DNA from 2 places in the Pseudoalteromonas sp. GB56 genome. Region 2 is predicted to be linked to the other one. Evidence: predicted binding sites of a transcription regulator. Region 2 holds the regulator's gene; the other holds the start of a gene.
The links. Region 2 encodes sigma-54, which starts transcription at its own class of promoters, with help from an activator protein. Its sites were predicted from a motif close to GTTGGCACGNNNNTNGNNT; they were not measured.
Positions count from the first base shown of each region.

Region 1 (11,558 bases), 580 kb from region 2:
CTCAGCTTTTTGGTCGGCCATCAGGTCATCGGGTGTGTCTTGAATTGTTCCCAATGCTGCGGAGTTTGATTTAACCTGACCAGCTTGCGCAAGCCATTGCGGAGCTGTTTTGTCCCGAGTGGCTATAAACACATCACCATCTTGGGTTGACCCAATCACTTGCTGTGCAAGCTCTGTGAGTTCGGTGTCTAGCTGTTGCAATACATTTGGCGCAATTCCCTGCTCTTTCCCTAACTGTTGTACGAGTGCATTAAGCTGCTTAAGTTGCGCTGGTGTCAATTCAGCTAAAGCAGCACGCATGTTTGTCGACACCCTCAAATCAGACTCATCGTTCGTCATTAAAAGTTGGCTGACTTCTTTCGCTACAGGCTTCAATTCAGTATGGAAATTTACTTGATTAAACAATTGGGAAAAAAAGTCAGAATCGCTGAAGTCTTCTAGATTAGGTTCTTCACGTAAAACAGCACTGGGGGCTTGTGTGTCACTCACCGTATTGTGCATTGTTGACTCAGCATCAAACTCATCGGTCAGAACTGCATCTTTCGCGCCCTGATCATCATAATCATTGGTCAAGGACGTTTGTTCATCTTTTGGTGAGACCAGTGGCGAAATTGGGTGTTCATTTGCTGTATCTGAATTGCCGTGTTGCTCGCCTTGCTCATTCGTTTTGACCTTGGCAGAAGCGCCTTCTAACTCACGACCAACATCATGCTGACTGACCTCTGAGTGTTCCTGAGTGCTGGCATTAGAGTCAGACTTAGCTTGCACAAATGCATCGGCAAAACTCGATTCAGATTCTTGATGACGTGGTGCACGAGTATCTGCCTCAACAGAACGGCCACTAAGCATAATCACTGGTTCAATGTATGACATCAAAAGACCCCTTATACGTGGCAAAGCCCTGCCGCTTCACCACCGAAATAACTATCTGTTACCTTGGCTGCAATTTATGTACCAGTGTTTTGAAGCGCGCGGCGCGCAAAGAATTGATTCGTAGCAAACTCATCGAGCATCTTCTGCTCTGCTTTTGCCAACATCGCTTGTTTCTTTTGTTCTTGCTTATCAATCAATTTAGCCACGGCTTCTTTGCGAATACGCTGTGTTTGCCAAAGAGCCTGGCGTTGTTCAGCCACTTTGCGGGCCGTATCCACAACCTGGGTTTGCTGAACAATTGCTTGGTCTATCTTGCTGATAAAATTTTGATAATGGCTAAAACCAGCACTGGAAAGTCCGCCCTGCGCCTTAGTCATGAGTTGAGCCATATACTCACCTCTGAATTGGCTGAGACCATCCAGTTTTTGCTGGTGCAATCTTTGATGCTGTTGAGCAGTCAAAAAGTCACCTCTGAGCTTTTCTTCTTTGTCGCTTTCTAATTTCAGTAAGACGGTTAACTTAGCCACGTTTACCTCCTTGACCAAATAGCCTTGCCAGAGAGTTCAAACATTCATCGTATGGCACCACTTCCTTCATGCCTTGTCGCAAGAAGTTATTGATCATTGGCATCATATCGATCGCTTGGTCGAGTATCTGATCGGTGCCTTTTTGGTATGCACCTAGCGTAATCATGTCTTTGTTTTCAGAATACAAAGCCATTACTTGTTTCATCAATCGTGCTTGCTGCATATGCATATCGGATACCACTTGTGGCATTACACGACTTATCGACTTTTCTACATCAATTGCTGGGTAATGACCACTGTCTGCAAGCTCTCGGGATAGAACAATGTGACCGTCTAAGATTGCCCGAGCGGCATCTGCTATTGGGTCTTGTAAGTCATCACCTTCTGATAACACAGTGAAAAAGGCGGTAATTGCACCTTGCCCCTCACCACCATTACCAGCGCGTTCAATCAGTGCGGGCAATTTTGCAAATACCGAAGGTGGGTAACCTTTAGTAGCAGGTGGCTCACCAACTGCTAGTGCAATTTCACGCTGCGCCATCGCATAACGCGTGACCGAATCGAGCAACAGCAATACATTGAGGCCTTGATCTCGAAAATACTCAGCGATGGTCACGGCGCTTTCGCACCCTTTGAGGCGCATTAATGGCGAGGCATCAGCGGGAGCTGCTACAACCACTGATCGTGCACGCCCTTCGTCGCCTAAGATCTCTTCGATAAACTCTTTTACTTCGCGGCCACGCTCGCCAACAAGACCTACAACGATAACATCGGCTGCGCTTCCTCGAGTCATCATTCCCAACAGCACAGACTTACCGACACCACTACCAGCAAACAAGCCCATACGCTGACCTTGGCCGACTGTGATGACGGAATTGATTGCCCTTACACCCACATCCATCGGCTGGCTAATGGGTCGTCTCGCAAGAGGGTTGATATTGTGCTGTGCAAAACGCACATGATTTTCAGCGCGCACAGGACCGAGTCCATCTAGAGGGCGTCCCAATCCATCAACCACGCGTCCCAATAAGCTCATCCCCACTGGTAAACCTGGTTGTTTCGCTTGAGGAATAACGCGAGCCCCTGGTAGCACACCCGAAATACGGTCGTTGGGCATGAGGTATAAAATATCGTCGTTAAAGCCCACCACTTCTGCTTCAACCATGCCTTGATTAGTTTCCACTAAACATTGGCTACCCACAGGCGCATGTAGCCCTTTTGCCTCAAGGGTAAGACCAACAACGCGAGTCAAACTGCCAGCAACAGACACTGAAGGTTGGTGGATGTATTTACGCTTTTCTTGCAAACGCTCAAGTAGGGGTAAGGACATTATTTAATCCTTCCCTTCAACATGCACACCCGCATCTTGTAAGAAACTCTCAATAACTTGAGTCATTCGCTGGGACAACCCCATATCGATTGAGGACCGTTGCTGCTTAATATGGCAGCCGCCACGCTCTAGCGTTGGCTCTGCGAGTAATTGCCAGTGGCGATTTGCAAGGGCTTGCTCATCAAAATGCACACTGACGATTTCTAAATCTTCAGGGTGCAGGTAAATCTGACATTGTGCTTCATTGCTCGGCAGAGCATCCGTTGCCGCTTTAAGGGCATTGAGAATCACCTCAGGGTGCGTTTTTATCTCATGCAAGGTAATAGCTTTGGCCAGTTCACTGGCTAAAAATAGCACTTCATTTTCCACTTGTTGGTCAAGGTGCTTAACTGGCTCATCGAGTGACTCAAGCATCGCTTTAAGCACAGTCAATTGCTCATCAATCAGTGGTTTGGCATCTTCAAGGCCTTGTTCATTGCCTTGTTTTACACCTTCTTTGAAGCCCGCTTCTTTACCTTCGCTAACACCTTTTTCAAACCCGTCTATATAACCTTGTTCATGGCCTTGCTTTAATCCCTCTTCATACGCATCCTGACGAATTTGCTCCAACTCTTCCATCGTGAGTTTTGGGAAGTCCTGTTCTTGAGGGGCGTGCACATGGGAGTCATCGCCTTCTTCAACAACCTCATTTTCCACATGGGTACGGTAAAGCTCTTCTAATGGAGTACCAAATGCCGTGGAGCGACCTTGCAATGACTCAGGTTTCGCTGAGACATTAGGAATGGGCCAATTTTGCAACAGTTCATCGGCTGCTTCACTGGCATCAAGTGGTCTTCCACGGTGCAATTTAGTGTCGCTCATGGCTTATAGGAACTCCTCGCCACCACCACTGCCAAGCATGATCTCACCGGAATCAGCAAGACGACGCGCAGTCGATAGAATTTCTTTTTGCGCGGCTTCAACTTCACTAACACGCACAGGTCCCATCGCTTCAAGGTCATCTCGCAACATGTCAGCAGCGCGTTTGGACATGTTGTTAAGGATCTTATCTTTAAGACCATCGTCCGCGCCTTTAATTGCTTTCATCAGCACGTCTTGCTGTACTTCACGCAAGATAGCTTGAATACCTCGGTCATCCACATCCATTAAGTTCTCGAATACGAACATTAAGTCTTGGATTTGTTGCGACATTTCTTCGTCGTGCTCGCGGATTGAATCCATCAACTGGCCTTCGATATTGGTATCGAGATAGTTCATGATATCTGCCGCAGCTTTTAAGCCGCCCATCTTCGCGGCTTGGGCACCCGCTTGACCAGCAAACTGTTTCTCCATGATTTCGTTCAATTCTTGCAATGCCGCTGGCTGAACTTCTTCTAAATTGGCGATACGCATGGTGAGATCAAGTCGCACTTTCTCAGGAAACTGCGCCAAGATTTCAGCACTTTGCTCTGGTTCTAAGTAAGACAGCACAATGGTTTGAATCTGCGGGTGCTCGTTGCGAATAATGTTCGCCACTTGCTTGGAGTCCATCCACTTCAATGAATCTAGACCTTTAGCACCTGAACCCATCACAATTTGGTCAATCAAACTGGCTGCTTTATCTTCGCCTAGCGCTGCAGTGAGCGCTTTCTTAATGAAATCTTCAGATTGGAAACCAATAGTACTAAACTGTTGTATTTGCTCAATAAATAGATTGTGTACGGCACTAATTTTGTCTTGACTTAGATCATCCAGTGACGCCATGGTCATGCCCACGCGCTGAACTTGTTTAGGTTCTAAATGCTTTAATATTTGCGCTGCATCTTCTTCGGACAAGCTCAAAAGTAGGATGGCTGCTTTTTCAACCCCTTCGAGCTTATCGACATCGAATTTGGCTTTAACTATTTCTTGTTGTTCAGTCATCTTCGTTCAACCATGCTTTAACTACTTGTGATGATAATTCTGGCTCATTTGCGACCAGAGCGCGAACTGCTTTAAGTAGGTCTTCGTCGCCGTGTAAATCTGGTAACTGCAGTGTGCCATCGGGTGAGAAGCCAACTGATGCTGAATCAAATTCAGTGTTGAGCATATCCAACGTATTATCACCGATATCCACGCCTGAAGTGAGTGATTCCTCATCATACGCTTCAAGTGTATCATCCGGGTAAATTAGGCGTTTCAACATCGGGCGAACCACCGCGACAATCAGTACGATAATGACCAAGGCACCTAAGCCCAAGCGCACCAATTTAATGAACCAATTTTGCTCCCACAAAGGTAACTCTTCAATAACGCTCGCGTCTTCACGTACGAAAGGCACGCTGACCACTTCTAACGCATCGCCACGTTGTAGGTCAAAGCCCACTCCACCTTGCAGTAAGCGGCGGATATTATTGAGTTGTTGTTCAGTACGCGGTGCTGGCTGACCATCGGCACCTGCGCCTGGCAGATAATCTACCGCCACGGATACACTGATTCGACGAATCACACCCGTTTGTTGACGTTTATGCGAAATGGTTGTGTCCAATTCATAGTTACGGGTTGCTTCTTTATGGTTACGAGAAGGTGACGTTGATTGTGCGTTTTGCTCATTCATCGCGTTCTCGGGAATATTTGAATTTACGGGTGGTTGATTCGTCAACGCACCTGGAATCCCCACAGCTAGACCACCAATGTTGTTTTCTTCAAGCGTGGTTTCACTGCGCACTGCCGGTAAATCTGGGTTGAAACGTTTTTGCGTTTCTTCAACTGCGCTGAAGTCCATGATTAAGTCTACTTGCGCTGTGTAGTTGCCCAAGCCGACCACAGGGATCATTATGCTGTCGATTTTTTCAATATACTCTTGCTCGCGCTGACGCTCAATTTCATATTCTTTACGTGAACGTGCAGATAATGAGTTTTGCGAGCCAGAGTTGAGTAAACGGCCATTTTGGTCAGTTACGGTCACACGCTCTGGCGATAGGCCCTGCACTGCAGAAGCCACAATATCAACCACAGAGTCAATTTCTTCACTGTTAAGATTACGACCACGTTTAACCGTTAACACGACCGTTGCAGAAGGCTGTTTTTCAATCCGCGCAAATACGTTTTCTTTTGGAATAGCCAGCAACACTTTGGCACGGGTTACCTTGTTTAACTCTTCAATAGTGCGTGCTAGTTGTTGCTCGCGAGAATGTTTGAGACGCTCACGCTCTAAGCGTTGAGAAACCCCAAAACCCATGTCTTGCATCAGGATGTCGGTACCTGAGTCTGGGCCTTGGGTTAAACCTTCGCGAGTCATGTTAAGTTTGATGTCTTGATAGGCATCTTCTGGCACCATGATGACGTTGCCATCAAGCTGGTAATCAATTTTTTGCGCGTCGAGAAAATCAAGCGTCTGAATCAATTCTTCTGTCGGCATTTTACCCAGTGGACGCATGTCCGGCTGGCGTGCCCAGATAATGATGAAAATCGCAATCGCTAAACAGATAGCCAGAGCAACAATAAGCGTGACTTGACGCAGCATATCGACACCGCTCAATGCGCCGAGAACTCCAGATTTTTGTTCTTGATGATGATCATCACCACCGGTGCCCAAATCGACACCACCACTGGCTAGGGCGAGATCTGTAGATTGGTTTGCTTGCGCCACGACTCTTCTCCGCTATCCGTTAAACAGGCATGTTCATGATGTCTTTGTAGGCTTCAACCAGCTTGTTACGTACTTGCACGGTTGCCTCAAACGCCACGGACGATTTTTGTGATGCGATCATCGCTTCTGCTAACGACACACGGCGGTCACCCATTTCAACTGCCGTCACTTTTGACTTAGCATCTTGCTGTAGGCCGTTAACAGTATCAATTGCGTTGGTTAGTAGTTCACCAAATTGCGCGGATGACGTTGTCTGTGGCATCACAGGTTTAAGTGGGTTTCGCGCTTGCGCTTCTTGCGCAATCATTTGCATTTCTTGGAACAATGAGTTGGCTTCAACTTTCATTTTGCACATCACTGGATAAATAAATCTTAGGATTAACAAAGCATTAAGCGTGCCAATAAATTTACCCAATAAAAACAATAGGTTATCTGTTTTATTTTTTGACGGTGATGACTTTTTAAGCTGGCATTAAATTGACGAAGAATAAAAAAGCCCAAAGCAGATTTGGGCTTTCAAGGTGAGATTAAGCAGGCAGTTGAATACCCTGCTCACGCATTTGTGCAATCTTATAGCGCAAAGTACGTGGGCTGATACCTAACGCGTCGGCAACGTCTTTACGTTTGCCGTTAAAGCGCGCGAGCGTATCTAAAATAATTTTATGCTCTTTGCTCTTTAACTCGTCTTTAAAGGTATATTGTTCATCCACCGCGAATTCATCCGGTTCGCAGCGATGCTCGACTGTGGGCACCACAGCGTGAATGTCTGGTTCAGATGCATGTGTGATTGAGCTAGGCGCATTAACAAGTTCTTCAATGTAAATTGCAGACTCATCCACCACATTGCCCGATTTGAGGATTAATGCCCGTTGAATCACATTCTCCAATTCGCGCACATTCCCCGGCCATGCATGGGCAAGAAGCCGTTGCTTAGCTGCATCACTTAAACTTGCTAACGGCATTTTCGCGGTTTGACAATGACGTTCAAGCAAGTGCTCAGCTAATGGCACAATGTCGCCTGGGCGCTGGCAAAGTGGTAACCACTTTAGCGGGAATACATTCAGTCGGTAGAACAAGTCCTCACGGAACACGCCCTCTTTCACCGCCTCTTTTAAATCACGGTTTGAAGTGGCCAACACGCGCACGTTAAGTGCAATAGTTTTACGACTGCCTAAACGTTCGACTTCGCGCTCTTGTAGTACCCGCAGCAATTTGGCTTGCAAACTCAAGTCCATTTCAGTGATTTCATCGAGCAAAATAGTGCCGTTTTGCGCTTGTTCAAACTTACCAGGACAGGCATTGATAGCACCGGTAAATGCGCCTTTTTCATAACCGAATAATGTAGACTCCAACATATTCTCGGGAATAGCTGCGCAATTAATGGCGATAAAAGGTTCTTTGGCCCGTCCAGACTGGTCGTGAATGTAGCGCGCGAGCACTTCTTTACCACTACCACTTGGCCCCATCACCATAACGCTGGCTTCGCTGTCAGCCACTTTATTGGCCAACTCGATAAGCGCCAAACTTTTGGCGTCCGCCACAATCGGGCCTTTGTGCGCAGGTGTTTCAGCAGGTAAATAGCGGCTCACAAGATTGAGTAACACCTCTGGCGCAAATGGCTTTGCCATATAATCAATCGCCCCAAGACGCATCGCCTCAACTGCATCGTCAATGGTGGCATAGGCGGTCATCATCAACACAGGCAACTCAGGGTAATTGAGTTTGATACTCTTTAATAATTCTATGCCATTGATCCCTGGCATTTGTACATCACTAACAACCAAAGAAACGTCATGCTCTTTGAGCATCATAATCGCATCTTCACCGCTTTTTGCGGCGATGCATTGCACTCCGGCTAATGACAATGTGTCGGTTAACGCCTCACGTAAACCGGGATCGTCCTCGACCACTAAGACATAATTACTCATGATTGTCCTCCTGTGGATGGGCGTCGAAAACTGGCAAGCTAAGAATGAACTGCGCTCCCCCTTGTGGCGCATCGACTACTCTCACCTGCCCTTTGTGGGAACTCATTACTGATGCAACCACGGCAAGCCCTAAACCCGTACCTTGTCGTTTGGTGGTGAAGAAGGGCTCAAAGATTTTGTGCTTTAATTCATCACCGATCCCCGGACCATTGTCGCGCAGGATAATATCAACCTTGCTGTCATCCTCAGGGCAACGCGCCGCGCTCAAATGAATGTGTGCGTCTTGTTCAATGACCTGTAGGCTGTTGTGAATCAAATTGTTAATCGCACTGGCAAGGGCTGTGCGATTGCCCATCACTTGTACATCAGGTTCAGGTAATTGCACATGTAGTTGAGCACCATTTTCACAGAGCATGGCATCCGCACCGTGCTTTACTTCGCTTAATAGCTGACCAAGAGACATAGGTTCAACTACCTGTTGTTCGCCGCTTTTGGCAAACAGCAGCATGTCGTTTACTTGGCTTTCTAAGTCTTTTAAACGCGACATCAACTTGCCGTGGAAGTGTGTACGAGACTCACTGTTAAGGCGCTGAGAACCAAGATTTGCACCATATAACATAGCTGCAGACAGAGGAGTGCGCACTTGGTGCGCAAGTGTTGCCACCATTTTTCCCAGCGCACTCAAACGTTGCATGTGTGCCAGACGAGCTTGTAGCTGACGGGTTTCAGTTAAATCTGTCATGAGAATGAGTTGCCCAGGCTCTGGCGCCAATGCGCGTATCTCGAGCTTTATACGGCGACCATCTCGTAACGAGACCTCATGGCCATCGTCCTGTTGTGGGCGAAATGAGCGCTGAATAATACTAAACCACTTCTCACCTTCGAGTGGCTCACCCAACATGTCGATAGCAATTTGATTCGCTTTAGCAATCATCCCCTGCCCATCAAGCACCACCACACCCGCGGGCATGGTATCGACAAGGTGACTCAACCAACTCGCCTGGAGTCGAAGATCACTGAGCTCACCCACGTACGCTTCATGCGCCAGTGGCGAGACAAACTGTCCATGTTGAAAGATTTGCGGGGTTATTACACTCGCTAAAGCCATTGTTATTTACTCTTAAACACAGGGTTCCCTTAACAAAAGCACAAAGCGTACCAACTTTTATTTTCATAATTTACAATACGTTAGAAGATGATTGTGAAAAAACAAAAAAATGACACTGTATATAAAAACAGTTAACTGCTATGGTGTAGGAACTGCAATATTAAGTGTAATTTCAAGGAAGCGAATATGTGCGAACGATGCCATTGGGTTGATTTAACAAAAGCAGATTACGTCGCCTATCACGACGAGGAATGGGGCGTACCTATCTATGATGACGACACCTTGTTTGAATTTTTAACCTTGGAATCAGCACAAGCAGGCTTGAGCTGGTACACCATTTTGAAAAAGCGCGACAACTACCGCAAAGCGTTTTCCAACTTTGACGCCCGCAAAGTTGCTGCCTTTGATGATAAAGACATAGAGCGACTACTTGCGGATGAAGGCATTGTCCGCAATAAGCTCAAAATCCTCGCCACCATCAACAACGCCCAACGCTTTTTAGAAATTAAGCACGAATTTGGCAGTTTCAGCGATTATCAATGGCAGTTTGTGGACCATAAGCCACGTGTAAATTCCATTCGCTCTAAAGCGGATTATGTTGCCACCAGTGAACAATCCGATGCGTTTGCTAAAGACCTAAAAAAACGTGGTTTTAAATTTCTTGGCTCAACAACCGTGTATGCACACATGCAAGCCTGCGGCATGGTCAACGACCATCATGACGACTGCTATCGCAAAGAAGAAGTCTTATCCATGTATAAATAAGGTACTCGTACTATCACACACCGCAATATTATTTGTCGTAATGTGAAGAACAGTTCAAAGTAAACCTTACTTGTGGACTTTGAACTGTTCTTTGCGTCAATGGCTATACCAACCAAAAAAATAAAGACCTATTTCTTTACATTTCAATAAGAAAGCTTCACGATTCGCTGCTGCAACCGAGTAAAGGACGACCTATGCGTACTCACGTTATTTCTATACTGCTAGCTTGCTGTGGGCTTCTCCCCCCTATTTCAGCTTACACCGCGCAGGAGTTACCTACGCAGCAGACAAATTCTGATACGCACACGCACAAAATGCGCTCTGTAGTCCAAGAAGTAATGGACACATCCTCTTTGCCATTTAGCGGCAACTTGATCATGCTAGAAGATGGTAAAACTGTATTGGAACTAAGCGTTGGCGATAATCTCAATGTAGATTCGAGCTTTGTGGTGGCATCGCTGTCAAAGCAAGTGACCGCGACCTTAATTTTGCAAGCACTGGATGCAGGGAAACTCGACTTATCGCATTCTTTAAACAGCTATCTATTTTCTGATGCTTCTCACGCAGATAACGCTCAACGCTATGATGAGCGTATCACGCTGCATCATTTATTAAGCCATACCTCAGGAGTAGTCGCCCTAGGAACACCAGTGCGCTTTGCGCCAGGAAGCCAGTTTCAGTATTCAAATTTAGGGTATACATTACTCGGTCAAGTGTTAGAAAAGGTGAATAAGCAGCCCTTTAGTGAACAAATAACCCAATTTGCTAAAGACAATGCCCTAGATGCACTCTACGCAAAAACCGGTTCAATCAATACAATTGGGCAAAATCTGCCTTCCCTTGCTACTGGCTGGAACGAAGCACAACCGCCTTCGCCTTCTAATCTTGTAATTGACCGCGCTTTGCTTCCTGCTGGCGGGCTGATAGCGTCAGCACGAACTTTCGCTAGATTTCAACAGCTACTGCACTCGGGTGCATTATTAGCGCCAAAGAGTTATACACTCATGACACGTGCACACACGCAAATGCAGTTTTTCTGGCCCAATATGCATTATGGCTATGGTCTTCGCATTAACCTCGACGATGGCCTCACTGAGTTAAGCCACACGGGCTATGTAGAAGGTTACATGTCAATGTCTTTGCACTACCCTGAGTTTAACGTGAGTGTTGTGATGCTAGAAAACCTCGCCCTGAGTCTTGATGACATAGAACGAGTGCTTGAATTACATACACACATTCGCGATGCTGTGCGAAAGGAATTAAAGGGCAGAAAGCAGAGTTAGCGGTGTTATGTTTACTTGGCAACGGATTTGCCAAAACGAGGCTGCTTCCGCAAGCAAGCCACACAGTAAATTCTTTAGTAATGGTTCACGTATGATTAGTTGCAGTCAGTATGACTACATAGAAATAGTGTGCA
Region 1 covers NZ_JBPCHK010000001.1:1,313,464-1,325,021, reverse strand. Annotated here, with positions in the region: gene ACH19P_RS06225 (flagellar hook-length control protein FliK) at 1-873, opposite strand, end outside; gene fliJ (flagellar export protein FliJ) at 948-1,400, opposite strand; gene fliI (flagellar protein export ATPase FliI) at 1,393-2,730, opposite strand; gene fliH (flagellar assembly protein FliH) at 2,734-3,591, opposite strand; gene fliG (flagellar motor switch protein FliG) at 3,595-4,632, opposite strand; gene fliF (flagellar basal-body MS-ring/collar protein FliF) at 4,625-6,340, opposite strand; gene fliE (flagellar hook-basal body complex protein FliE) at 6,360-6,686, opposite strand; gene ACH19P_RS06190 (sigma-54-dependent transcriptional regulator) at 6,868-8,268, opposite strand; gene ACH19P_RS06185 (sensor histidine kinase) at 8,261-9,376, opposite strand; gene ACH19P_RS06180 (DNA-3-methyladenine glycosylase I) at 9,563-10,141, shown strand; gene ACH19P_RS06175 (serine hydrolase domain-containing protein) at 10,456-11,424, shown strand; gene ACH19P_RS06170 (Rho-binding antiterminator) at 11,516-11,558, shown strand, end outside.
Region 1: fliE (flagellar hook-basal body complex protein FliE) is a predicted target of sigma-54. The motif match lies at 6,725-6,743, and genes of this name have one in related genera.

Region 2 (11,558 bases):
TTGTTGACGATGGCACCATGGCGAATCGTCGTGGTTCATTGAATATCGATGATGAAGGTACACCAGCTGGTTACAATGTATTGATTGAAAACGGCATCCTTAAAGGCTACATGCAAGATAAACATAACGCTAAACTCATGGGTGTCGCACCTACAGGGAATGGTCGTCGTGAGTCTTATGCGCATCTACCTATGCCTCGCATGACCAACACCTACATGTTAGCGGGTGAGCATTCTCAAGACGAAATCATTGCCTCAGTAGACAAGGGTATCTACGCGCCAAACTTTGGCGGCGGTCAGGTGGATATCACCTCAGGCAAGTTTGTATTCTCAGCTTCAGAAGCCTACCTGATTGAAAATGGAAAAATCACAACGCCAATCAAAGGTGCAACCTTAATTGGCAATGGCCCAGAGGTAATGAAGCACATCTCTATGGTGGGCAACGATCTTGAGCTCGATAAAGGTGTGGGTGTGTGTGGAAAAGACGGTCAAAGTGTCCCTGTTGGCGTAGGCCAACCATCATTGAAGATTGACCAGCTCACCGTCGGTGGCACCGCATAATAAAAAAGGCAGCTAAGGCTGCCTTTTTTACGGATGTTAAATCGATAACTAGAGCATCAAATCTCTGAGAATCTGGAAAAGCTCTTTGAATGACTTACCTGGCTTTTCATCTTTCACTTCTTTCGCCGCTTGGCGAATAAGTTGACGCATACGCTGACGCTCTAGGTTTGGGTATTCCTCAAGTAATGCATTGAGGCGACCATCGCCTTTGGCGATCGATTCGTCACGAATTTGCTCAATGTGATTAATGATCACATCTTTTTGATTATTTTTGTTAGTAATAATCGCCATCGCATTGTTGATTTCTTCTACGTTGGTGGTGCTACGCAGCGTTTTTGCAACGTAATTCATATGACGACGGTAGGCATCTTTCTTGTCTTTTAGACGGTCAGCCAAATCCATTGCCGCTTCCAAATCTGGGCTAAGAGGAAGTTTTTCACGTTGTTTTTTAGAGAGGCTAGCGAGTTCAATACCAAGTTCATGGAACTCCATTGCATCGCGCTTTAGTTCACTCTTTGATACGTAAAATGATTTCTTCTTCAGGTTGCGGTTTTTTAGCCATACTAGTCTCGAATAATGCACTTTGGGGTAATTATACCAATTTGTATGAACTCGTGTTTATATAATTACGCAGTGGCAACACTCGTTGCTCTTTGTGCTCAATATGACTAGCAACCAAACTTAAAAAAGCATTGAGCGGGGGGCAGCTTATTCCAGCAATATCTGTGTGTGAGCTGATTAATTGCAAGCGAATCACTAAATTAGTGAGATGCTTTGTGTTAGGCTTAGAGCATAAGATTTTAGAGCGAAAAGAACTATGCAACAAAAAGACTTGGCACCCATTTACAGCCAGATTGAAGACGTTAAGAACGCCGTCAGTGAAGTGTTGGAGCAGGCCAAAAAGTTGGGCGCTACCGCAGCCGAAGCAGCGATGTCGAGCACATCTGGATTATCGGTGAGCACGCGATTGGGTGACGTTGAAACGATTGAATTCAACCAAGACGGCGGCCTAGGTGTCAGTATTTATGTTGGTAATAAAAAGGGTTCAGCGTCGACAGCAGATTTAAGCCCTCAAGCTTTGCGTTCAGTGGTTGAAAAGGCGATTGAGATTGCCAAATACACCTCTGAAGATCGATGCAATGGCTTGGCCGATGCTGAACTATTAGAAATGAGTCCGCCTGATTTAGACCTTTACCACCCTTGGCAGGTGACGCCTGAAGAGGGAATTGCCTTGTGCCAAGAAGCTGAACATGCAGCACTTAATTTTGACGAGCGCATTGTTAACTCGGACGGTGCGAGTTTTAGTAGTCATGAAGGCTTACGTGTTTACGGTAACAGTCATGGCATGTTGGCAGGTTTCCCTCGTACGCGTCATAGCATCAGCACTATGGTTATTGGCCAAGATGGCGAGCAAATGCAGCGTGATTCAGCCTACACGATTTCTCGTGACCAAAACGGGCTAAAAGCAGCTAAAGAAGTTGGCTTAGAAGCAGCGAGTGAGACCATAGCTCGACTCAACAGCCAAAAGTTGGGCACAATGAAGGTGCCTGTTGTATTTCGCGCTGATATCGCCAGTTCGCTGTTTGGACATTTAGTGTCAGCCATTGGTGGCGGCGCATTATACCGAAAATCGAGCTTCTTACTTGATAGCATCAATACCCAAGTATTCAGTGATATCGTCAATATCAGTGAGCGCCCACACATGCTTAAGGGGTTTGCTTCTTCGCCGTTTGACTCGGAGGGGGTGAAAACCATAGATCGTGAAATCATTCACGGAGGTGAGCTTAAAACGTATCTATTGGCGAGTTACGCAGCCCGTAAGATGGGGCTTACACCGACCGGGCATGCAGGTGGTATCCACAACTGGCTGGTACAGCAAACCCATGATGATTTACATGCGCTACTTAAGCAGATGGGCACAGGCTTATTGGTGACAGAGCTAATGGGTCAAGGGGTTAACACAGTGACGGGTGATTATTCCCGTGGCGCCGCTGGATTCTGGGTTGAAAATGGTGAAATTCAGTACCCTGTAAGTGAAATTACCATTGCCGGTAACCTCAAGGATATGTTTAAAGGCATCGCTGGCATTGGTGGTGATATTGACCATCGTGGCGGTGTGCTCACAGGCTCCGTGCTAATCGAGCAAATGCAAATAGCGGGAGAGTGATCGTTTACTCACTGCCAACCTGAAAACGTACAACGCCCTTAATTGGGCGTTTTTTATGTGCAATAAATGCTTTACCTAAACTTAAGTTGAGGTTTTAAAGTCTTCCTAACGCTAAAAGATAAACATTAATTTTGGAGAGACTGATGTATTTAGAGCATGTAAATTTAGTTGTTAGTGATATAGAAAAGGCCCTTACTTTTTACCGTGCTGTATTTCCTCATTGGCATATTCGTAGTAAAGGAGAGGGTACTTGGTCAGGGAAGCCGCGTCATTGGCTGCACTTTGGCGATGACTATCACTATATCGCTTTTAGTGACAATGGCGAAGGCGACAACCGCAACCTCGAAGGCCATCAACAAGGTCTCGCACACTTTGCTTATGTGACGCAAAATCTCGATGAAGTCATTACACGACTACAGCAGGCGGGTTTTGAAATTGCGAAACAAGGTGCGGATAATCCCTATCGTCGTAATGTGTACTTCATAGACCCTGCGGGCTTTGAAGTGGAGTTTGTGCAGTATCTTACAGATATTCCTGAGTTGCGGAATAATGAGCTGTAAACGCGTTTTAGATGCCCAAAAATGGGCATCGACGTCAATACATTAAATCAAGAACCAGGTTGCGGTGCCGAGGAAGGCAAAGATACCAACAATATCCGTAACTGTAGTCAGTACCACGTTACCTGCAAGTGCTGGATTCGATGTTCATTCTTTTCAGAATAAGCGGGATAACCGCACCGGCGATACCTGCGGCCAGCAAGTTCATAAACATGGCGAAAGCTATCACTAAACCGATAGTGAGATCCCACTTCCATAGCGCTATGGCTGAGCCTATTAACACGGCCCAGAGCACGCCATTGAGTGCGCCGATTGCGAGTTCTTTGGTGAGTAAGAACTTTTGGTTGGTGTCGTTAATATGCCCCAGAGCAAGACCACGGATCACAAGGGTTAGGGTTTGTGAGCCCGCAACACCCCCCATTGATGGCACAATACCATTCAATACGGCAAGGAAAGGCAGAATACCCAAGGTGCTCTCAAAGAAGCTGGCAACAAAGGCGGCGAGCATGGCGGTCAGCAAGTTAACACCCAACCACACAGAGCGGCGCTTGGTACTTTTCACTACGGGTGCGAAGGTGTCTTCTTCATCATCTAGACCCGCAAGACTTAACATGCTGTGCTCAGCGCCTTCACGGATAACGTCAACGATGTCATCGATTGTGATACGACCAAGCAGATGTGCTTGTTCATCAACTACCGGTGCTGAAATCCAGTTATGACGCTCAAACAGTTGTGCAACTTCAGATTCATCCATGGTGATGGGAATCGACTCACACTCATCATCCATCACTTCGCGAACAATCGCGTCCGGCATAGTCGTCAACAAAGATGTAAGCGGCAGAGAACCGAGAAAACAGTTATCTTTATCGACCACGTACAACTCATCCGTGCCTTCAGGTAATTCACCTTTGAGGCGTAAATAACGCAGTACCACATCAATGGATACATCAGGACGAATGGTCACCGTATCGGTGTTCATCAAGGCACCCGCAGAGCGCTCTTGATATGACAAAGCCGTCGTCGCACGGTCGCGATTCTGGCTGTCCATCGCCTCGATTACGTCTTTATAGACTGGCTCAGGTAAGCTACGAAGTACTTCACCTAGGTCATCGTCGTCCATGTCTTCGGTCGCAGCAGCAATGTGCTCCGGTTCCATTCGCGCAATGATACTTAGACGTACATCTTCAGAGAGTTCTTCGAGAACATCACCTTGTACATCAGGATCGACGAGAGACCAAAGTTTAAAACGTGTTTTGTGTGGGGAAGACTCTAAAAGTAGCGCCGTATCACTGGGCGCTGTTTTTGCTAAAAGCCTGCGTACATGAACAAACTGGCCGCTGCTAAGGGCTTCAGTAATTTCCTGAAGTGGTTGGAGCGGATTTTCTTGTTCATAGGCTTCTGGCATAGGCTTCCCTTAAAGATAAAACTGGAAGAAATCTGCTTATAAGCGAGCACTTACAAGCGCTTGATAAGTTTACCTTAACTCAGACAAAGATACCAAAGGTAAATGAGATATAGAGGGTGTTTATATTTTGGGTAATAAACAATTACTAAACACAGAGGGTATTTTTGCTTAACTGAACACCCGTGAAGGAGCTACTCTTGCTCGTGGAATTTTTCGGCGATTAATTGCCCAATTGCGACAAGGGCCCCTTCCTCGTCATTGCCTTCACACACTACTCGTACTTCTTTTCCTTTGCCACTTTCAAGTAGCAACAGTGCGAGAACACTGTCTGCCTCAGCGCTTTTATCACCTTGATAGAGGGTGATTTTAGCGTCAAAATTCATTGCTAATTGCGCGAGCTGAGAAGCGGCGCGGGCGTGAAGGCCGAGTTTATTCTGGATAACAAAGGTGGCTTCTGTCACGGTTACTTTTCCTGTTCACGGTGGCGGATTTTGACGTTTGGGTAGGTATCCATAAAGCGCTCTCCCAATGTCTGCGCTAAATAAACAGAACGGTGTTGACCGCCAGTACAGCCAATCGCAATCGTTAAATAGCTGCGGTTATTGCGCTCCAGATGAGGTAACCAAGTTTGCACGAAGGTTTGAATCTGCCAAGTAAACTTCTGTACGATACCATCGCTTGAGAGGTAATCTTTTACTGGCTGATCTAAACCGGTTAGCGGCTTGAGCTCAGGTTCCCAGTGAGGGTTAGGTAAGAAGCGCGCATCAAATACGTAATCAGCATTTTTCGGGATGCCGTGTTTAAAGCCAAATGACTCAAAGGTGATGAGTAATGGTTTATCTTTCTTACCGAGGACTTTTTCACGCACCATTTCAGCTAACTGATGAACGCTGAGTTCGCTCGTATCGATAATAAAGTTAGCGTGCGAGATTAACACGTCTAACAGTTTCTTTTCCTCACGAATAGCAATGTCTAATGGCAGGTTTTGCATCGATAATGGGTGCAATCGACGTGTTTCAGAAAAACGTTTAATCAGCGTTTGCTCGTCGCTATCTAGATAAAATAGAGAGGGTTTTGAAAATGCAGGAAGATAAGCCAAGATATCACTGAATTCCTGCTCTTCTTTGGGTAAGTTTCGCACATCGATACTGACAGCGATTTTGTCGTAGTTGTCTGAGACACTGCGCACAAGAGCGGGCAGCAGATTAACTGGGATATTGTCTACGCAGTAATAACCTAAATCTTCTAATACGCGCAAAGCGACAGACTTACCTGAACCAGAGCGACCACTGACAATAATCAATTCCACTTTAATTCCCTTAAACTTCCTGTGACTAAATTAGGCCACAAATAGCTGATAGAGCTCCTGATCTGTGGTGACTGTTCTCAGCTGTTTGCACAATTGCTTGTCTTTAAGTCTATCAGCAATTTGCGCTAAGGTCTTGAGGTGTTGATCACACTGATTATCTGGTACGAGCAGTGCGACAAAAATATCAACAGGACGATTATCTATGGCATCAAAGTTAATGGCTTCGCGGTTGGTGACTATGATGGCAATGGTTTGTTCAATGCCTTCCAATCGACCGTGAGGAATTGCGACGCCTTTCCCAAAGCCAGTACTGCCGAGCTTCTCTCGCGCCAAAAGCGCATCGAGAATGGTTTGCTCGTTTAAATGCGGTGCGTGTTGATGAGCGACCTGTGCTAGGTACTCCAACATTCTTTTTTTGCTATTAAAAAGGACCGCAGCTTTGCTGCAGTCCTTGGAGAAAAGATGTTCTAAGCTCATTTTAGTGTCGAGATAATTTCTCTTTATGTTTAATTACTTGGCGATCCAATTTATCAATTAGGCCATCAATCGCCGCATACATATCTTGGTGCTCTGCGGTGGCAAATAATTCGCCGCCATTTACGTGAAGTGTTGCTTCTGCTTTTTGTGTGAGTTTCTCTATATCAAGGATGACATGCACATTATTAATATGGTCAAAATGACGCTCAAGTTTTGCAAATTTACTATTCACATAGTTACGAAGAGAGTCTGTGATTTCTACATGACGACCGGTAAGATTCAATTGCATAAGCATTTTCCTTCTTGTCTAACGTCTATATCAAGCTTTTACGTTGATTTGACGGTGGTATGGCTAACGATTCACGATATTTCGCAATCGTTCGTCGAGCCACTTTGATTCCTTGCTCTGCGAGTATATCGGCTATTTTGCTGTCGCTTAATGGCTTGGCAACATTTTCCGCCGCTACTAGCTTCTTGATTAATGCTCGAATCGCTGTGGATGAGCATTCACCTCCATTTTCGGTGTTCACATGGCTGGAGAAGAAATACTTCAACTCAAAAATCCCACGTGGCGTATGCATATATTTTTGGGTCGTTACACGAGAAATTGTCGACTCGTGCATCTCAACCATTTCGGCCACGTCATTGAGGACCATTGGTTTCATCGCTTCTTCGCCATGTTCAAAGAATGCCTGTTGTTGTTGAACAATGCAATTAGTTACTTTGAGTAAGGTATCGTTGCGTTGTTCCAGGCTCTTTATAAACCATTTAGCCTCTTGTAAGTGAGAGCGTATAAACTGGCTGTCACTTTGTGATTTACAGCTACGGCCTAATGATGCGTAATGATCATTAACTCGTATCTTCGGCATGCTGTCAGGATTTAACTCGACCAGCCAACGCCCTTTAACCTTCTTAACGGATACATCAGGAATCACGTATTCTGACTCTTCGCGCACAATAGTTGCGGCAGGTTTCGGACTCAAACTGTGTATCAGCGTCATCACCTCTTTTAACTGAGCTTCTTTAAGCTTAGTCTTTTTCATTAAGGTGCGATAGTCACGGTTACCTAGCAAATCAATGTAATTACAAATTACCTCTTTCGTTTCACTAAGCCAAGGGGTTTGAGGTGAAAATTGATTGAGTTGGATCAATAAGCATTCCTGTAGTGAACGCGCACCAATTCCAACAGGATCAAAGAGTTGTATTCTTTTTAGGACAGCTTCAATTTCATCTAGTTCGATTTCTACGTCTTGCTCCTCGTGATTTAAACTCTCGAGCAAATCTTCAGTAGAAACGGTTAGTAAGCCATTGTCGTCGATTGCTTCAATAATGGCTGTCGCAATCGCTTCATCGACTGGGCTAAATGGGGTGAGTTGCAGTTGCCACATCAAATAATCGTGCAGTGTCTCGGTGGTTTCACCTTGGTAGACAAACTCATCATCAGGCATTGGACCTGCTGAAGCTACGGGAGCTGCACTGATATATTCATCCCAAGATACATCCATGGGTAATTCATCACTGATCGAGTCGTTGTTTAATGCGTCAGAACTTTCTATTTGGTCGCTGCTTTGTGATTCAACATCGACTTTGTCTTCACCGTTTTGTAGGCGTTCGTTATCGTTCTTATCACTCGCGTTGTCAGCGTAATTTTCTTCTTCGACTTCTAAGAGTGGGTTAGCGTCAAGTGCTTCTTGAATTTCTTGTTGAAGATCCAAAGTACTGAGCTGCAACAAGCGAATAGCTTGCTGCAATTGTGGGGTCATTGTTAATTGCTGGCCTAAGCGCAGCTGTAATGATTGCCTCATGTACTCTAACAATCCTTTTGTTGTTATAGCCTAAATTGCTCACCTAAATAAACATCACGAACGGTTTGATCGGCGAGCACTTGTTGTGGTGTGCCTGACGCAATCAATTCACCGTGAGAGACGATATAAGCGGTTTCGCATACATCTAAGGTTTCACGCACATTGTGGTCGGTGATAAGTACACCGATGCCACGGTTTCGCAGGTGCTCAATGATTTTCTTTATATCTAACACCGAAATAGGGTCTACACCAGCAAAAGGTTCATCTAAAAGGATAAATTTGGGGTTTGCGGCTAAAGCGCGAGCAATTTCAACGCGACGGCGCTCACCACCTGATAATGCCATTCCAAATGAATCGCGAATATGCTGGATATTAAATTCGTCCAACAAGCTTTCTAATTGTTCCTCTCGGCCTGCTTTGTTTAGGTCCTTGCGCGTCTCTAAAATCGCCATCAGGTTCTGATAAACGGTGAGTTTTCGAAATATCGAAGACTCTTGCGGTAAATAGCCTATGCCCAGCCGCGCACGAGAGTGCATTGGCAGCAATGTGATGTCTTGATCGTCTATGCTGATCATGCCTTTGTCACTGGGTACCAGACCCACAATCATGTAGAAGGTCGTGGTTTTACCTGCGCCGTTTGGGCCCAATAAACCAACAATGCTGCCAGCTTTAACTTCCAGTCCTACGTCTTTTACAACTTCACGACCTTTGTAGCTTTTTGCTAATTTTTGCGCCTTCAATGTGGTCATGGTTGTTCCTTTTCCTCAGGCTTTTCTTCGCTCTGTGGTGTCAAAGTCGTGCGTACTCGTGTACTTGAATTTTTGTCTTTCTCGGCGCTGATGGTCTGTTTATCTATATCATAGCTGATAGTTTCAGCGATGATCTGTTGATCAGCCATTTCAATTTTTGCGTCACCTTTGATTTGTAAAATTTGCGTGGCAACGTCGTAGCGAATTTCTTTTGCAGAAGCGGTAATTTGCTGACCATCTTCCATGGTTTCTATATACATCGCTGGACTACCCGTGGCGATCAGCAGTTGCTTATTGTCACCCAGTTCTGGGCGGCGGTGCGCTTCTAAACGATCAGCTTTTATTTGACGATTACCATGAACGATGTGCACGTTTTTATCAAAAATAGTGATATTTTCTTTGATCATGGCAATTTGGTTATCGGCGTCAATTAACACTTCTGTCGTGTTGATTGTTTGTTCCGCGTGCGCGCCCATTGCGCTTAGGCTAAGCCCTAAACCAAGAATTAATGCATTGAATTTATTGGTCATAATATACTGTTCGCGTATGTTTTATTAATTCCACTATCTCTGTATTGATATCTGCTTTCAAGCCCTGACCTGTGATTAATACATCAGGCCCTCTGAGCTCAACGCTTTGCTCCGATTCCATTCGTTGCGCATCAATGTCTATTTGGATAGCCGCCGCTTTGACTTGTTCAATCATTGCCCCTTCTAATAAGTTGGTGGCAACAACGTTATTTTCCAAGATCAAAATATTATTGTTATATAAAGTGGCTTCGTCGGCAGTCAATCGCCAGCGTTCGCCATCGTTATACAGTGTAAATTCTGGTTTTCTAAAATGGGTGAAGCCAAGTTCTTCAAACATTTCCATTTGTTCAGCATAAACACTGTGGCTTAACGCCCCCTGATCGTTATAACTACGCTGTCGTAAACCAGTCGCTGTGTAATCAGGTGTCGCAATAGCTTGGTCCGTTTTCACCACCGTTTGTTCTTGCTTCATAAAATACGGTGCCCACAACCAAGCCATAATAGCGAGGAAAATGATGGAAATAAGCAACCGAGCATTGTTCATGAACTGGTACCTTTAGTGCCTAAGGAGTGACCTTGCGCCAACATCAATAAGTCAGTGAGTTCGCGCACGGCGCCAAAACCACCAGGCATCAGTGTCGTATAATGTGCGATGCGTTTGATTAGTGGGTGAGCATCATTCACGGCAACTGCAAAGCCGACTTTTTCCATGACCGGTAAATCTGGGCCATCGTCCCCGATATAAGCAACTTGGTCATCATTGAGTCCTAACGTGGCCTTGAGTTCTGCATAAGCTTCAAGTTTGTTCTCTTTGCCTTGATAGATATGCTGCACACCTAGGCTCGTCATACGGGTTTCAACGATGCGAGATTGACGGCCAGTAATAACCGCGACGCGGACACCCGAGTCCATCAAGGCTTTTATGCCAAACCCATCTTTGGTGTTGAAGGCTTTGAGTTCTTCGCCTTGATTGCCTAAGTAGATACGGCCATCAGAAAATACGCCGTCGATATCACATATCAGCAGCTTTACCCGTGAGGCTCTTTGCCACGCATTCTCTGCAATCGGTTGATATAACTCGCTAAATAGCATTAAAGCACTCCTGCTCTAAGTAGATCTTGCATATTGAGGGCACCTACAGGACGCTGATGTTCATCAACAACAATCAGACCATTTATACGTTTACGTTCCATCACATTGAGCGCTTCAGCTGCTAGCATGTTGGCCTTCGCTGTGGTGCAATTTGGCGTCATCACTTCCACAAGTGCGGTGCTGTGAATATCGATACGATGCTCAAGCACTCGGCGTAAATCACCATCGGTGAACAGTCCAACTAATTTGCCCTCATCATCGACGACTGCAGTCATGCCCAAGCCTTTGGTGGAAATTTCCAGTAGCGCGTCTTTTATGCTTTGTGATTGGTGTGAACGCGGCACATTATCACCGCTGTGCATCACGTCTTTCAGCGTTAATAATAGCCTCTTTCCAAGACTGCCGCCGGGGTGCGAAAGAGCGAAATCATCTGCAGTAAATCCTTTTGATTCTAGAAGAGCCACTGCAATAGCGTCGCCCATAGCGAGAGTCGCAGTGGTACTCGCCGTAGGTGCAAGTCCCAGAGGGCAGGCTTCTTTTGAAACGCCAATACAGATGTGTAAATCAGACAGCGTTGCCATACTTGAAGTGGCACTGCCTGTCATCGCGATAAGCGCGGCGCCAATGCGTTTGATAACTGGGATAATACTCACGATTTCATGAGTTTCACCCGAATTGGATATGAGCAACACGACATCTTGCGCGGTAATCATACCTAGGTCACCATGGCTCGCTTCGCCAGGATGTACAAAAAATGCTGGGGTACCTGTGCTTGCTAGTGTGGCTGCGATTTTATTGCCGATATGACCAGATTTGCCAATTCCGACTACGATGATTCGGCCACTACACTGCTCCATAAGTTCACAGGCTTGAGTGAATTGTTCGTCCAGATGCGCAAGCTGCTCTT
Region 2 covers NZ_JBPCHK010000001.1:731,044-742,601, forward strand. Annotated here, with positions in the region: gene tldD (metalloprotease TldD) at 1-560, shown strand, start outside; gene yjgA (ribosome biogenesis factor YjgA) at 609-1,052, opposite strand; gene pmbA (metalloprotease PmbA) at 1,378-2,727, shown strand; gene ACH19P_RS03445 (VOC family protein) at 2,871-3,287, shown strand; partial or broken gene mgtE (magnesium transporter) at 3,330-4,689, opposite strand; gene ACH19P_RS03455 (HPr family phosphocarrier protein) at 4,881-5,150, opposite strand; gene rapZ (RNase adapter RapZ) at 5,153-5,998, opposite strand; gene ptsN (PTS IIA-like nitrogen regulatory protein PtsN) at 6,029-6,475, opposite strand; gene hpf (ribosome hibernation promoting factor) at 6,477-6,764, opposite strand; gene ACH19P_RS03475 (RNA polymerase factor sigma-54) at 6,790-8,280, opposite strand; gene lptB (LPS export ABC transporter ATP-binding protein) at 8,304-9,029, opposite strand; gene lptA (lipopolysaccharide transport periplasmic protein LptA) at 9,026-9,559, opposite strand; gene lptC (LPS export ABC transporter periplasmic protein LptC) at 9,549-10,103, opposite strand; gene kdsC (3-deoxy-manno-octulosonate-8-phosphatase KdsC) at 10,100-10,651, opposite strand; gene ACH19P_RS03500 (KpsF/GutQ family sugar-phosphate isomerase) at 10,651-11,558, opposite strand, start outside.